DNA from 2 places in the Streptomyces sp. NPDC046215 genome. Region 2 is predicted to be linked to the other one. Evidence: riboswitches for the same ligand, from Rfam matches in the RefSeq annotation. Region 2 holds a riboswitch; the other holds the start of a gene.
What was found. A riboswitch is a leader RNA that binds a small molecule or an ion and turns the genes downstream of it on or off. The one in region 2 is predicted to bind S-adenosylmethionine.

Region 1 (7,568 bases), on a different contig from region 2:
CAGCGGCGTCCGCCACGTGGCGGCGGCCGTACCGTGGGCCGCTACTCCCGGCAGGTTCGGTTCCCGCGGTCGTACCGTCGCCAGCCGCCCGGCGGGCCGCGGCGCGCCGCAGCCTCCCCGGGCCGCCCGCCCGGCACCGCCCACGACAGCGAGCCCCGCCACACCTGACGGTACGTCCAGCCGACCAGGACCCGGCTACGTCCCGCCCAAGTTCGGCCGCGCTGCCCAGTACCCCGGACGAGCGCCCGCCACCCGGCACCGCCCACAACAACGGGCCCGGCGCGCCACACCAGCTCCGGCAGCACGCCCCGCCCTCGGGCGCACGCCCTCCACCCGGCGTCGCCCAGCGACAGCCGACCCCGCCACGTCGCCGGCCCCGTCACGTCACACCTGACGGCCCCCGGCCGCCGAGGCTCGGTCTTGGCCGACAAGGTCCCGCAGGCCCCGGGCTCACGACCGCCCGGCCGCCAGGCCGCCAGGCCGCTACGCCGGCACGCACCGCCCGTTCTCCGTGCGGTAGTTCCAGCGGGCACCCTCGCGCACCAGCTCGCCCACCGCTCGGACGAACCGTGTCACGTGCTCGTCCGGGGTGCCCGCGCCGAAGCTGACCCGGATGGCGTTGAGCGACTGTCCCGCCTCGGGGGCCCCGCACTCCCCCGGCTCGTCCGGGGTGCCGCCCAGCAGGGTGCGGACGAGCGGGTGGGCGCAGAACAGGCCGTCGCGGACGCCGATGCCGTACTCCGCCGACAGGGCCGCCGCGAAGTGCGAGCTGTTCCAGCCCTCCACGACGAAGGACAGCACGCCGACCCGGGGCGCGTCCTCCCCGAAGAGGGAGAGCACCCGGACCCCCGGCACCCGGGCGAGGCCCTCGCGGAGGGTCGCCACGAGCTGCCGCTCGCGCTCGACGAGCCGGCCGAAGTCCGCCTCGGTGAGCGCCTTGCAGGCCGAAGCGATGGCGTAGGCGCCGATGACGTTGGGGGAACCCGCCTCGTGCCGGGCGGCCGTGTCGTGCCACTCGACGGCCACGCCGCCGCCGGGGCCGCGGGTCACCGCGCGGCTCGCGCCGCCGCCGGCCAGGTAGGGCTCGGCGTCGCGGAGCCAGTCCGCGCGGCCGGCCAGCACCCCGGCGCCGAAGGGCGCGTACAGCTTGTGCCCGGAGAAGGCGACCCAGTCGGCGTCCAGCTCCGCGATGTCCACCGGGTGGTGCGGCGCGAGCTGGGCGGCGTCGACGACGATGCGGGCGCCGTGCGCGTGGGCGGCCGCGGCCAGCTCCCGCACGGGCCACAGCTCACCGGTCACGTTGGACGCGCCGGTCACGCAGACCAGCGCCGGCCCGTACGGCTCCCGCCCGGCCAGGGCCCGCTCCAGCGTCTCGACGGCCTGGCGCGGTGAGCGCGGCGCGTCGAGGTAGGTGACCTCCACCCCCGCCCGCCGCTCCCAGGGCAGCAGCGCGGCGTGGTGCTCGGTCTCGAAGACGAACACCCGGGTGCCGGGCGGGAGAACGGTCGCGAGGAGGTTGAGGGAGTCGGTGGTCGAGCGGGTGAAGACGACCTGGTCGTCCTCACGGCAGCCGAGGAACGCGGCGACGTCGGCACGGCTGTTCTCGAACAACTCGGTGGACAGCTGGGAGAGATACCCGGCCCCGCGGTGCACGCTGCCGTAGTACGGCGCGTAGGCGGCCACGTCGTCCCACACCCGCTGGAGCGCGGGCGCGCTGGCGCCGTAGTCCAGCGCCGCGTAGGTCACCTCGCCCCCGGTGACCAGCGGGACGCGGACGTCGCGGCCGAGGACGGGCAGGGGCGCGCAGACGGCGGGCTCGGCGGCAACAGGGCATGCGGACATGGCGAATTCTCCTGGATGCAGGCGGAAGAGGTGCGTATGCGCACGCGCGGGAAACAGGGGCGCCGCGTGCGGAGTACCGACTCGACACACGGCGTGGCCGTGCGGAGTTCAAGGGAAACGGGCCGTAGGCCCTAACGCATTCGCTGAATCACTGAAGAGGCTCCCTCGACAACCAGGACCCCTGGTGAGGGATCCGCGCTTGCCGCAGACCTCGCTGCCTGCGGCCCGGTCATCACCCGGGGCACCCCGCCACGGAAGGAGGGTTGCCGGACAGCAAGCCGGGGCCTGAACGCTGTCACTCGTGACCTGGCGGCGAGTATGACACAGGTATGCGGCAGGCGCACCACATGTCCGCCGCCAGCTTATCGCGGGGCCCGTCACCGACCTACCGCCGGACCGACCGAGAATCAACCAAAAACTGTCCATCTATGCCCGGGCCACGCCGGTCGGCCGTGGAAATCAGCGGCAATGTCGCCCATTACCGACAGCGAACACAAGCCATTGCGGAATTAACCATTCCACTATGGGTTTAACCACTTCGTGACCTGACCGTCATCGAACCGTTACATCCATGATCGTAGAGTCGTTCGCATCTGGAACAGCAACAAGAACAAGCCAGAGACCTTGGGGGCGGTCATGTTCATCTATCCATGCATTCATTTGCATCAGGCCACACTTGCGTGCATGACCGGCAATACGGGCGGAGACCGCTCGTGAGCTCTACGCGCATCGTCGATGTAGTGAATTTCATGCCCGAGCGAGTGGTGCGCAACAGCGACCTCGCCCGCGCCGAAGACGGACTGAGCGACCACGCCTTCTTTGCCGGCGTGAATGAGCGGAGATTCGCTTCGCCGGATTACACGTCCGCCGAGCTCGGCATCGAAGCGCTGAACAAGCTGCTGGGCCGCAACGACGTGCGCGCGGACGAGCTGGACCTGATCATCGTCTCGGCCCAGTTCAACGACACCTTCTCGCCGGGCGTGGGAACGGCGATCCAGCACGGGGTCGGCGCGACCTCGGCCGCCGTTCTGCACGTGGAGAACGGCTGCTGCTCGTGGGTCTCCTCGGTGATCACCGCCCGCGCCTTCATCGACTCCGGCCAGTACAAGAAGATCGCCGTCGTCACGGTGACCAACTTCGTGTCGCGGCTGGAGGAGTTCCAGAAGTCGCCGGAGTCCTTCGTCCTCGGGGACGGCGCGTCCGCGACCCTGCTGACCGTCGGCGAGCCGACCGTCCTCTCCGTGCACGAGCAGGCGTTCGGCGAGAACTGGGCCGCCCTGCGGGTGGAGCCGGACGCGGTGGACGGCGTCGAGCTCCCGCACTGGGAGCGCGGCAGCGGGCCGCTCACGGTGAAGTTCAGCCCGAGCATGCTCGCCCGGCTGTGGGCCGTGACGATGGAGTGCCTGCCCACCGCCATGGCGACCGCGCTGGACAAGGCGGGCCTGACGAGCGACGACGTCTCCTGCCTGATCACCCACCAGCCCAACGAGAAGTACATCGCGGAATGGCGTAAGCGGTGCGGCATCGACGACGCCCGCACCCATGACACGCTCAGCCATTACGGGAACATGTTCCAGAGTTCCCTCCCGGTCACCCTCGCCGACGCACTGGACAAGAAGATTATTTCTTCCGGCGATGTGATCGCTTTTGCCACTTTCACGCATGGCGGGGAAATGGTGTCTTCCATGGTCCTGCGCTGGAACAGCTAGTTCCCACTAGTGCCCACTAGTTCCCACCGGAACAGCTAGTTCCCAGCAGCAAACCAAAAACAATTCTTGCTCAGGAGTAAATGATGGCTGCCCGCATGCCCGATGAGTCCGGTCTTGCCCAGAACTACCAGCTCGACAACTCGGATCTGCTCGAACTGGACCTGGTGTGGAACGAGAACACCGGTCAGGACGAGATGATGAAGCTGATGGAGGGGATGACGAAGGAGAGCTACTCCCACGAGGAGATATTCGGGCAGTACTGCCCGCTTTCCGAGCACATCGACGTCCCTTACGACATCGTATTCGAGTACTGCGCCAACGCCCGCTCGCTGGAAGAGTGGACGTACAGCATCCGCAACATGAAGCACCTCGGCGGCGGGCTGTACCGCGCGGACGAGATGATCCAGCCCAACACGGACATCTACATCCGCTCGGACGCCCAGAAGGGCCCGGAGCAGGGCCTCGTGGTGTACCCGTGCGCCTGGGACCAGGGCCAGGAGCTCTGGATGCGCTACTACCTGACGATCATCGACTCGGCCAAGGTCTTCAACAAGCCGGGCACCGTGGTGCTGTGGAGCAACTGCAAGCACCCGTACTACGACCGCGCGACGACCGACGTGCCGGACTACATCGCCAAGGGCCGGGCCCGCACCGACCGCGTGTGGGTGGGCGACATCTGGCCGATGTTCCACGCCGGCCACTCCATCGAGATGGGCAACCTCAAGAAGATCCTTGAGCACCGCTTCGGGTCGGAGTCGCAGCGCTAGGGGCCGGCACCGGCTCTTCAGCTCACACGGGGGGAAACATGCGGATCTCTGACGCGCTCGTCACCGCGCTGCGCGAGCTGGACGCTCGCTACGTCTTCGGCGTCAGCGGGGCGAACGTCGAGCACATACACGATTCCATCGACCGGCTGGGGGCCGGACGACTGGAAGCCGTTCTCAGCAAGCGCGAGGACGGCGCCGCCTTCATGGCCGACGCGCGGGCCCGTGTCCACCGGACACTGGGCGTCTGCTGCGCGACGTCCGGCGGCGGAATGATGAATCTGGTCGCCGGACTGGCCGAGTCCTACGCCGAATCGGTGCCGGTGTTGGCCCTGGTGGGCCAGCCGCCCGCCGCGCTGGACGGACGCGGGTCCTTCCAGGACTCCTCCGGCATCGGCCGGTCCGTGGACGCGCTGCCCATGCTGAGCGCGGTGACCAAGAAGACCGTGCGGATCTGTGACGCCGACCTGTTCTGGGAACAGCTCAGGGACGCGATCACGACCGCTCTGACCGGGCGGATGGGGCCGGTCGCCCTGCTCCTCCCGAGGGATTCGTACGAGTTGGAGGTGGGGCCGCTCCCCGCCGACTGGCCGCGGGACTTCCAGGAGTTCGTCCAGCCCGAGCCGGTGGACAGCGAGGCCGTGGACGAGCTGTTCCGCCGGCTGCGCGCCGCCACCGCCCCCGTGCTGCTGCTGGGCCACGGCGTACGCCGGTCCTCCGCTCCGGACGCCGTCCTGCGGTTCGCCCGTCAGGCGCGCATCCCCGTGGTGACCACCATGGGCGCGCGCGGCGAGTTCCCGAACGACGACCCGCTCCACTTCGGTGTCGTGGGCGCCGGCGGGCACCCGTCCGCGGCGGCCTTTCTCCAGAGCAAGGCCGACTTCATCGTGCTGGTCGGCACCGGGCTGGCCATGATGACCCGCAGCGTGCTGCACGGCTGGGACGCGCGGCACGTCGCCACGGTCAACATCGACCCCGGCGAGGTGCTCAGGTCGGCCCTGGCCGACACCGTCGTCCAGGGCGACGCGGGGGTGGTCTTCGAGCGCCTGCTGGAGCGGCTGGACGCGGACCCGTTCACGGTGCCGCCTGTCGGGTACGAGCTGACCCGGTTCGTCCCCCGGCTGGCCGAGCCCATACCGGGCAGGGCGCCGCACGCCGAAGGCGGCCTGCTGCAGAGCGAGGCCGTCGGCATCCTGGAGGAGCACCTGCCCCGCCAGGGGCACCTCCTCTACGACGCCGGCAACTGCAGCGTCGCCTCCATGCACTACTCGTCCGTCCCGCCGGGCTCGTCCTCGACGATCGCCCTGGGCATGGGCGGCATGGGGTACAGCATCGCCGGGGCGATCGGAGCGCAGCTCGGGACGGCCGAGGGGACCCGCACCGTGGTGTTCTGCGGTGACGGCGCGTTCCTGATGAGCGGTCTGGAAGTCCACACCGCGGTAGAGCTCCGGCTGCCCATCCTGTACGTCGTCTTCAACAACGGCATGCACGGCATGTGCGCCACCCGGCAGCAGACGTTCTTCGATTCCCGCATCACGGCCGTGGACTACACACCGGTCGACGTGTCCACCCTGTCGAGGGGCCTCGGCGGCCCCGACCGGCTGTGGGTCGGCAGCGCCGGAACCGCCGCGGAGCTCACGGAGCTGCTGGCGGACTACCGCGAGCACGCCCATCTGACGGGCGTGCTGGAGCTCCGCCTCGAAGCGGAGGAAGTCCCGCCCTTCGCGAGCTTCCTGCCGGCGGACGAGCCCACCATGCCGGTGCGCTCCTCGCGGTGGACGGCCTCCCCGGCGCACCTTTCGGCACTGATGGCACCGGCCTGACCCCAGGCCCCTGTGCCCGCCCCACCCCACCCCGCGCGGTGTGGGTTCTCCCGCCGTGCCCCGGTCGCGGCAACACCCAACCGATCTGCAGAAAGAATCAACATGACTGTGCACGAGCTCGATCTCGCGGGGATCACGGATTCCGGACTGCGCGCGGACTACCTCAAGAGCTCCAGGCTGTTCCGCGAGATCGGCCGGGGGCGCTTCCTGGGCCGCTACATGTTCCCCGCGGCCAAGCGCCCCTACTTCGACGTCTTCTTCTCGTTCGTCTGCTACGTCGACGACCTCGTCGACGACGTCAACCGCTCCACCGAGGTGCGGGCCCAGCGGCTCGACGAGTGGGAGCGCGCCTACCTGGCGGCGGTCAAGGGCGAGACGCTGGAGGTGGAGGGCCCGCCGTCCGGCGACCAGGAGACCGACTCCGCCCTCTCCCGCGCCCTGGTGCACATGATGCGGACGTGGGACCTCCCCTACGACCGCGTGCCGGAGTTCATCCAGGCCCAGCGCGAGGCCCTCACCACGTACGAGTACGCGACGTACGACGACCTCGACGGGTTCCTCCAGAGCGTCACCCTGCTGCCGGCCACCTGGATCAACGGGCTGTTCGAGCCGCTGTCGGCCGAGGCCGAGGAGCTGTGCAAGCACACGATCACGGCCTTCCAGCTCCTGGACTTCATCTGGGACGTGCAGGAGGACCTGGAGCTCGGGCGGCTCTACCTGCCGGTGGAACACCTGACCAAGTTCGGCCTGGACAGGGGCGACCTGATCCGTGAGGTCGGCAGCGGCTACACCAGCGACGCCGTCCGCGAGCTCATGAAGTTCGAGATCGAGCGGGCGCGCAAGCACCTGGACGCCGGCCGCAGCTGGGGCCGGACGCTCCACCCGACCTCGCGGAAGTTCGTCGAGCTGGACATCCAGACCCACCAGGCGATGGTCACGGACCTGGTGAAGGACGACTACGCCTTCTTCAACAAGCCGAAGAAGGGCATCGGCTTCAACTCGGCGGTCATGGTGCCGCGCACGGCCGCCGCCGCCGCACGGGCCGCGAAGGTCAACCGTCAGGCCGAGCGGGACGGTTACCGCATCCGCCGCCCCTACTCCCCCGACGCCCTCTGAAGCCCTTTGAAGCACACGGAGCACACGCCATGACACGAGCCGCGGTCATCAGCGGGCTCGGGGCGTTCGTTCCGCCGCGCGTGGTCACCAACGACATGCTCGCCGCGGAGCTGGACACCTCGGACGAGTGGATCAGGACCCGTACCGGGATCAGCCGGCGGCACGTGATCGACCCCGGGATGAGCACCGGGCACCTGGCCACCGAAGCGGGCCGGCGCGCGCTGGCGTCGGCGGGGGTCACCGGGGTGGACGCCGTGGTCCTGGCGACCAGCACCCCGGACCGGCCGTGCCCGGCGACCGCTCCGCTGGTCGCC
Region 2 (7,568 bases):
CCATGCGCTCCAGGCCCATGCCGGTGTCGATGTTGCGGCGCGGCAGCTCGCCGAGGATCGGATAGCCGGTCTTGCCGGTGCCCTCGCCGCGCTCGTACTGCATGAAGACCAGGTTCCAGAACTCCATGTACCGGTCCTCGTCCACGGCCGGACCGCCCGCGCGGCCGAGCGCCGACCCCCGGTCGTAGAACAGCTCCGAGCAGGGCCCGCACGGGCCGGGGACGCCCATGGACCAGAAGTTGTCCTCGTCGCCGCGTGCCACGATCCGCTCGTCGGGCAGGTCCGCGAGGCGCCGCCACAGGGCGCGGCTCTCCTCGTCCTCGTGGTGGACGGTGGCCCAGATCCGGTCCGGGTCGAGCCCGTACCCGCCCTGCTCGACGGGCGTGGTCGACAGCTCCCAGGCGAAGGCGATCGCCTCTTCCTTGAAGTAGTCGCCGAACGAGAAGTTGCCGTTCATCTGGAAGAACGAGCCGTGCCGGGTGGTGCGGCCGACCTCCTCGATGTCGAGGGTCCGCACGCACTTCTGCACACTGGTCGCCCGCGGCCACGGCGGCTGCGCCTCACCGGTGAGGTACGGCTTGAACGGCACCATGCCGGCGTTGACGAACAGCAGCGTCGGGTCCGGCGTGGGCAGGGGCGCGCTGGGGACCACCGTGTGGCCGCGGGCGGCGAAGTGGTCGAGGAAGCGGCTGCGGATGTCGGCGGTGCGCATGTGCCCTCCGGGCGGGTTCGGTGCTTGCAGTGTGCGGGGTAGCGGGCTGCTGTGCCTTGTCCTCAAGCGCCGGACGGGCTGCTGTGCTGTGTCCTCAAGCGCCGGACGGGCTGAATAGCCCGTCCGGCGCTTGAGGACGCGCCCGCAGGGCGCTCGCCGCCGCAGGCGGCAGGACGGCCCGCACAACACGTGGGGCCCGTACCTGCTTCCAGGTACGGGCCCCACGCGCGAGCTATCAGTGAGCCGGTGGTCGATGCGCCGAGATCAGACGGCAAGCTTGACCATGTCCGCCTGCGGCCCCTTCTGGCCCTGCGAGATCTCGAACTCCACTCGCTGACCCTCCTCGAGGGTGCGGTAACCGTCCATCTGGATCGCGCTGTAGTGGACGAAAACATCCGCACCACCGTCGACCGCGATGAAGCCGTACCCCTTCTCCGCGTTGAACCACTTGACGGTGCCCTGAGCCATGCCTAACTCCCCTATTACTGGCCCTTGCGCAGGACCGCACTTCGCGGACCCGGGTCAGACCTCACCCCCCGGACACTCCCCCGCCGAAGGCAGGGGAAACCCCGGAAGATGTGCGCCGGAACGCGTCGACCGCGGCTGAATGTATCTGCACGGATGCCCTCTGCAACAGGTCACTTGGACGAGAATTACCGGCACGGCCGAGCGGAGAAAAGTGGCTAACGGCGGTGAATCCAGGGCAAGTCGGGCCGGGCATAACGCAACCAACCCGGCAATTCGTACGCACAGTTCGCGCACAACTTGACGGGTTCTCATGGGCGTTCGGCGGTGACGCCGGCGGGGGATCGCCCCAACTGTATCGCGCTCAACAGACGGAATCGCCCCGTCCGTTTCGCGGACGGAGCGATTCGAGGGGACTTCTACAGGAAAGTTGAAGAAATCCCCGGCGAGCTGATGCCGGGTCAGCCGCCGGCGACGGCCGGGATGATCGAGACGCCCGCGCCGTCCGGCGTCGCGGTGTTCAGGCCGTCCTCGAAGCGGACGTCGTCGTCGTTGACGTAGACGTTCACGAAACGGCGCAGCTTGCCGCTCTCGTCGAGGACCCGCGCGGCGATGCCGGGGTGGTTCTTCTCCAGGTCGGCGAGCACGTCGGAGAGGGTGCCGCCCTCGGCGGATACCTCGGCCTTGCCGCCGGTGTAGGTGCGCAGGATGGTCGGGATGCGAACGCTGATGCTCATGGGGTCACCTTCGGTTCGGGCACTGGGTGGAGAGGGAGGGGGACGGCGGGGTGGAGCCGCTCACAGCCCCGCGGCGCGGAACGCCTCCAGTGAGGGCCGGATGGTGGCCGTCGGCCCGGCCGCCACCGCGTCGAGCGTCTTGAGCCCGTCGCCGGTGTTCAGCACCACCGTGGTCAGCGCCGGGTCGAGCGCCCCGCTGTCGATGAGCTTGCGGGTGACGCCCACCGTCACCCCGCCCGCGGTCTCCGCGAAGATCCCCTCGGTGCGGGCCAGCAGCCTGATCGCGTCCACGATCTCGGCGTCGGTGACGTCCTCGACCGCGCCGCCCGTCCGCCGGGCGATGTCCAAGACGTAGGGGCCGTCCGCCGGGTTGCCGATCGCGAGGGACTTCGCGATCGTGTCCGGCTTCACCGGCCGGACGACGTCGTGCCCGTCCTTGAAGGCGCGGGAGACCGGCGAGCAGCCCTCCGCCTGGGCGCCGAAGATCTTGTACGGGCGGTCCTCGACCAGCCCCAGCGCGATGAGCTCCTTGAGCCCCTTGTCGATCTTCGTGAGCTGGGAGCCGGAGGCGATGGGGATGACGATCTGGTCGGGCAGCCGCCAGCCGAGCTGCTCGCAGATCTCGTACGCCAGCGTCTTGGAACCCTCGCCGTAGTACGGGCGGAGGTTGACGTTCACGAAGCCCCAGCCCTCGCCGAGCGGGTCGCCGATCAGCTCGGAGCAGAAGCGGTTCACGTCGTCGTAGGTGCCCTCGATGCCGACGAGGTCTCCGCCGTAGACCGCGGCCATGACGACCTTGCCCGCCTCCAGGTCGTGCGGGATGAAGACGCAGGAGCGGAAGCCCGCGCGGGCGGCCGCGGCGCCCACGGCACCGGCGAGGTTGCCGGTGGAGGAGCAGGAGAGCGTGGTGAAGCCGAAGGCGCGGGCGGCCTCGACGGCGATGGCGACGACGCGGTCCTTGAAGGAGTGCGTGGGGTTGCCGGAGTCGTCCTTGACGTACAGGCCGCCGGTGACGCCCAGCTCCCGGGCGAGGTTGTCGGCCTTGACGAGCTTGGTGAAGCCCGGGTTCAGGCCGGGCTTGTCCGCGACGTCGGCGGGGACGGGCAGCAGCGGGGCGTAGCGCCAGATGTTGTCCGGGCCGGCCTCGATGCGGCGGCGCAGGGCCTCGGGGTCGCCGGTGGGAAGGTCGTAGGCCACTTCGAGTGGGCCGAAGCAGTCGGCACAGGCGAAAATGGGACCGAGGCCGAAGCGCTGTCCGCACTCGCGGCACGCGAGGGCCGCGGCGGGACCGAGAGCGACAGAGGTGGTTGAGCTTTCGACAGACTGCACAGCCATGGAGGCGAGGCCCTTTCTCCTCATCTTCCCCGTGGCGGACGTCGCCACGAGACGGAATTGGCACCTTCCCGAGCCGGGAGCCTCGCCGAATGAACGGTGAGACCGGCTGGAGGGTTGCCGGGGCTTCAACGGGCCGTGTCCCTCTGCCCCTCTGGATGAGCGGTATGGCACTGGGCAGGGCCCAGGCGTTTATGAGCGGCGACCCCGACATACGACGGCGTTCCGCGTTGTTCAGACTGTAACCGAAGGCATGGGCGCCCGAGACAGCCGTCCGTACCGCGAGATGGATCACACGCAGCTCGAACGCCGCGTCACACAAGAGGAGTCGAACAGGTGCTGGAAGAGGTGGAGCGCTGGCTGGGCCGGCGGTCCTGGTCCGTCGACGACCGTCCGCTCGACCAGCTGCTCGCCGCCAAACGCGCCACCGGCACCACGGTCGCCGTCGTACTGCCGGCGTTGGACGAGGAGGCGACGGTGGGGGCGATCGTGGCCACCGTGCGCCGGGAGCTGATGTCGGAGGCGGTGCCGCTGGTGGACGAGCTGGTGGTGCTGGACTCCGGTTCGACCGACCGCACGGCGGAGGTGGCCGCCGCGGCCGGGGCGCGGGTGGTGCACCGGGACGCGGTGCTGCCGCGGCTGCCGGCCGTGCCCGGCAAGGGTGAGGTGCTGTGGCGGTCACTGCTGGCCACGGGCAGTGACGTCGTCTGCTTCGTCGACGCCGACCTGCGGGAGTTCTCCGCGGACTTCGTGTCGGGGATCGTCGGGCCGCTGCTGACCGACCCGGACGTGGACTTCGTCAAGGCGATGTACGACCGTCCGCTCGGCCCCGGCTTCGAGGGCGCGGGCACGCCCGGTCCGGGCCAGGGGGGCCGGGTGACGGAGCTGGTGGCCCGTCCGCTGCTGAACCTGCACTGGCCGCTGCTGGCGGGTTTCGTCCAGCCGCTGGGCGGCGAGTACGCGGCGCGCCGTTCGCTGCTGGAGCGGCTGCCGTTCCCGGTGGGGTACGGGGTGGAGCTGGGGCTGCTGGTGGACGCGTTGCACACGGTGGGGCTGGACGCCCTGGCCCAGGTCGACGTGGGGGTGCGCAAGCACCGGCACCAGGACGGGCAGGCGCTGGGCCGGATGGCCGCGGCGATCTACCGCACGGCGCAGCTGCGGCTGGCCCGCGGCCATCTGGTGCGGCCGGCGCTGACGCAGTTCGAGCGCACGGCGGAGGGGTTCGTCCCGCGGACGTACGAGGTGGACACCGAGGAGCGGCCGCCGATGGCGGAGATACCCGAGTACGCGCGCCGCCGCGCGGCGTAAGCGTACGTTTGAGCGGATCCCGTGGCGGCAAGGCTGGCGTCATGGTCGATGAGCACATGCACGCCGCCCGGATCCTCGTCGCGTCCAACCGCGGTCCCGTCTCGTACAAGGTGAGCGAGGACGGCTCGCTCACGGCGGGCCGGGGCGGTGGCGGGCTGGTCTCGGGGCTCAGTTCCATCGGCCGGGAGGCCGGCGCGGTGTGGGTGTGCGCCGCGCTCGGCGAGGGCGACCGCGAGGCCGCCCGCCGCGCGGGCACCCGGCTGCCGGCGGCCGACACGGGCGGGCACGCGGTGCGGATGCTCGACATCCCCGCGCAGACGTTCACCGCCGCCTACAACGGCATCGCCAATTCGGTGCTGTGGTTCGTGCACCACCTGCTCTACCAGACGCCGCTGGAGCCCGACTTCGGCGCGGACTTCCGGCGGGAGTGGGTCGCGTACGAGGCGTACAACGCCGCCTTCGCGGACGCGCTCGCCGAGGAGGCGGCCCAGGGTGCCACGGTGCTGGTGCAGGACTACCACCTGACCCTCGTGCCGGGGCTGCTCCGCGAGCGCCGGCCGGATCTGCGGATCGGTCACTTCTCGCACACCCCGTGGGCCCCGCCGGACTACTTTCGGATGCTGCCGGACGACGTGGCCGGGCAGGTGCTGCGCGGCATCCTGGGCGGTGACCGCGCCGCGTTCCTCACCCGCCGCTGGGCCGAGGCGTTCGCCGCCTGCTGCGAGAGCGAGCTGGGCGCGGACGTCCTCCGCGAGGACGGGGTGGCGGCGGCGGTGCGCTTCGAGGGGCGGATGACGCGCCTGGGGGTGCACGGGCTCGGCGCCGACGGGGATTTCCTGCGGGAGCGCGCGCACCGCGAGGACGTCGAAGAGCGGATGGTGGCGCTGCGGGAGCAGATCGGTGCGGGCCGCCGGGCGGTGGTGCGGGTGGACCGCACGGAGCTGTCGAAGAACATCGTCCGGGGTCTGCGCGCCTACCGGCGGCTGCTGGAGGACCGCCCGCAGTGGCGCGGCAAGGTCGTCCACGTGGCCTTCGCCTACCCCTCGCGGCAGGACCTGGCGGTCTACCGCGACTACACGGCGGAGGTCGAGCGGGTCGCCCGGGAGATCAACTCCGCGTTCGGCACGGAGGACTGGGAGCCGGTCGTGCTGCACGTGAAGGACGACTTCGCCCGGTCGCTGGCCGCCTACCGGCTCGCGGACGTGGCCCTGGTCAATCCCATCCGCGACGGGATGAACCTGGTGGCCAAGGAGATCCCGGTCGTCTCGGACCACGGCTGCGCGCTGGTGCTGTCGCGGGAGGCCGGGGCGGCCGCGGAGCTGGGCGAGGACGCGCTCGTGGTCAATCCGTACGACGTGGAGGCCACGGCCCGGGCGCTGCACGAGGCGCTGCTGATGGATCCGGCCGAGCGCGCGGAGCGGACGAAGCGGCTGGCCGCGGCGGCGACGGCGCTGCCGCCGGAGCGCTGGTTCCTGGACCAGCTGACGGCGCTGGAGGGAGGCGAGGGAACGTAGCCGCGGGGTCCCGGCCGGCTTGGCGAAGCCCTGTGCGGTTCCCCGCGCGACCAGCCGCAACGCACCCGCAGATGACGCGCCCGGCTTCCGGCGGAGCGCTTAGGCTGTGATCGTGCAGCCCAAGGACATGCCCGGGCCCGAGCCCACCGAGACGGGCACGACGTGCCAGTGGTGCGTGGGCTCCGGTTTCGTGCAGCGCTCGCTGGTCCACGTCCCCGGCCCCGATCCGTTCGGGGCCGGCGGGGAGTCGGTGGTGCGGGCGGGGCAGTGCAAGCACTGCCGGGGCAGCGGGGTGTACGAGTCCGCGCTGGACCCGACCCTGGAGCACTGGCGGCGCCCGCCCCCGGAGGAGCCGCGCTGAGGCGTGCCCCTCACCGCCTCAGACGCCGGCCCCCCGCCGCCGCTCGCGCCACCAGCAGGGCCGCTCGCCGGTCCGCCTCGCGCCGGGCCGGGCCGGAGGGCGTGACGGCGTGCGGGAGCCCGGGGGCCCGGAGGGCGCCGTAGTCCGAGAACCGTCTGACCCCGCAGGCGTCGCAGCGGTGCTCGCCTCGCCCGGTCCGGGTCCAGCCCGACCGGTGCGTGCAGTGGCGGACGCGGGTCGCCGTCACCACGCGTTCACCTCCGGCAGCAGGTGCGCGCGGCGGAAGTGACCGCGCAGGGCGGCGGTCGCCTCCTCGGTCAGCTCCGCGTCGCCGCCGCTCCTGGCCTGCCGGTGGGCGGCCCGCAGAGCGGCGCAGCTGTCGCATCCGACGGGCGAGGTCGAATCCTCGTCGTGGATCCCGGCACCGTCCCGCTCCGCCCGGCTCGCCGGCCGCAACGCCTCCGGCACCACTTCCCGCTCCCGCCCACCCCAGGGCCGCCGCACCTGCACGCGGGGGCCGACGCTGCCCATGACCTGGACGAGGGTGCCGGTGGGGATGTCGATGACGTAGGCGCCGGGGCGGTAGGTCATGGGGTCGGGGGGCGGGGGCCCGGCGTCGGGGTCGGGGTGGGGCATGGCTGAGTCGTACACGGTGTTCCCTTCGGGTATTTCTTCACTGAGCCGCCCGTTACCGGCGGGTGGGGGCCTAAGACATGTCCGATTGGTCTTCGGCTGCGGGCCCGTCGTTGCCGCCTGCGGCGGCGAGCGCCCTGCGGGCGCGCCCTCAAACTCCCCCAGCTAACGCTGGGAGGTGCCCCCGGACGGGCTGATTTCAGCCCGTCCGGCGTCTGAGGACACCGCCGCGCAGCGGTGGTGCGCCCCCATGACCTGCCGGCAGGCCCTAAGCTCCGGTGCATGGCTGAGGCATTCGTCAGCGGCGACGAACACCCCGCGTGCGGCATCTGCCCGTCGCGCCGGTTCCCTCTCGGGGAGTTCGACGTGCATGAACGCCCGTCATCCGACTGCCCGTTCCGTCCGGCCGACGGCCATCGGTACACGGCGGCGGGAGTGCCGGTGTGCGTGCATCCGCACAAGGTCGGGATTCCCGCAGGCCGGTACAAGTCCGACGGGATTTCCCT

Region 1: linked by a shared signal. The riboswitch ahead of ABZ951_RS14175 (aminotransferase class V-fold PLP-dependent enzyme) and the one ahead of thrC (threonine synthase) in region 2 are both predicted to bind S-adenosylmethionine.

What each region holds. Positions count from the first base shown of each region.
Region 1 covers NZ_JBEYZW010000026.1:16,941-24,508, reverse strand. The annotation lists gene ABZ951_RS14175 (aminotransferase class V-fold PLP-dependent enzyme) at 484-1,842, opposite strand; SAM riboswitch class IV at 2,033-2,149, opposite strand; gene ABZ951_RS14170 (3-oxoacyl-[acyl-carrier-protein] synthase III C-terminal domain-containing protein) at 2,592-3,551, shown strand; gene ABZ951_RS14165 (hypothetical protein) at 3,647-4,318, shown strand; gene ABZ951_RS14160 (thiamine pyrophosphate-binding protein) at 4,357-6,138, shown strand; gene ABZ951_RS14155 (squalene/phytoene synthase family protein) at 6,241-7,254, shown strand; gene ABZ951_RS14150 (beta-ketoacyl-ACP synthase III) at 7,284-7,568, shown strand, end outside.
Region 2 covers NZ_JBEYZW010000013.1:16,879-24,446, forward strand. The annotation lists gene alaS (alanine--tRNA ligase) at 1-712, opposite strand, end outside; gene ABZ951_RS08195 (cold-shock protein) at 977-1,180, opposite strand; gene ABZ951_RS08200 (ubiquitin-like small modifier protein 1) at 1,639-1,914, opposite strand; gene thrC (threonine synthase) at 1,975-3,249, opposite strand; SAM riboswitch class I at 3,267-3,411, opposite strand; gene ABZ951_RS08210 (glucosyl-3-phosphoglycerate synthase) at 3,583-4,554, shown strand; gene ABZ951_RS08215 (trehalose-6-phosphate synthase) at 4,596-6,068, shown strand; gene ABZ951_RS08220 (hypothetical protein) at 6,181-6,429, shown strand; gene ABZ951_RS08225 (DUF6255 family natural product biosynthesis protein) at 6,440-6,679, opposite strand; gene ABZ951_RS08230 (hypothetical protein) at 6,673-7,080, opposite strand; gene ABZ951_RS08235 (hypothetical protein) at 7,345-7,568, shown strand, end outside.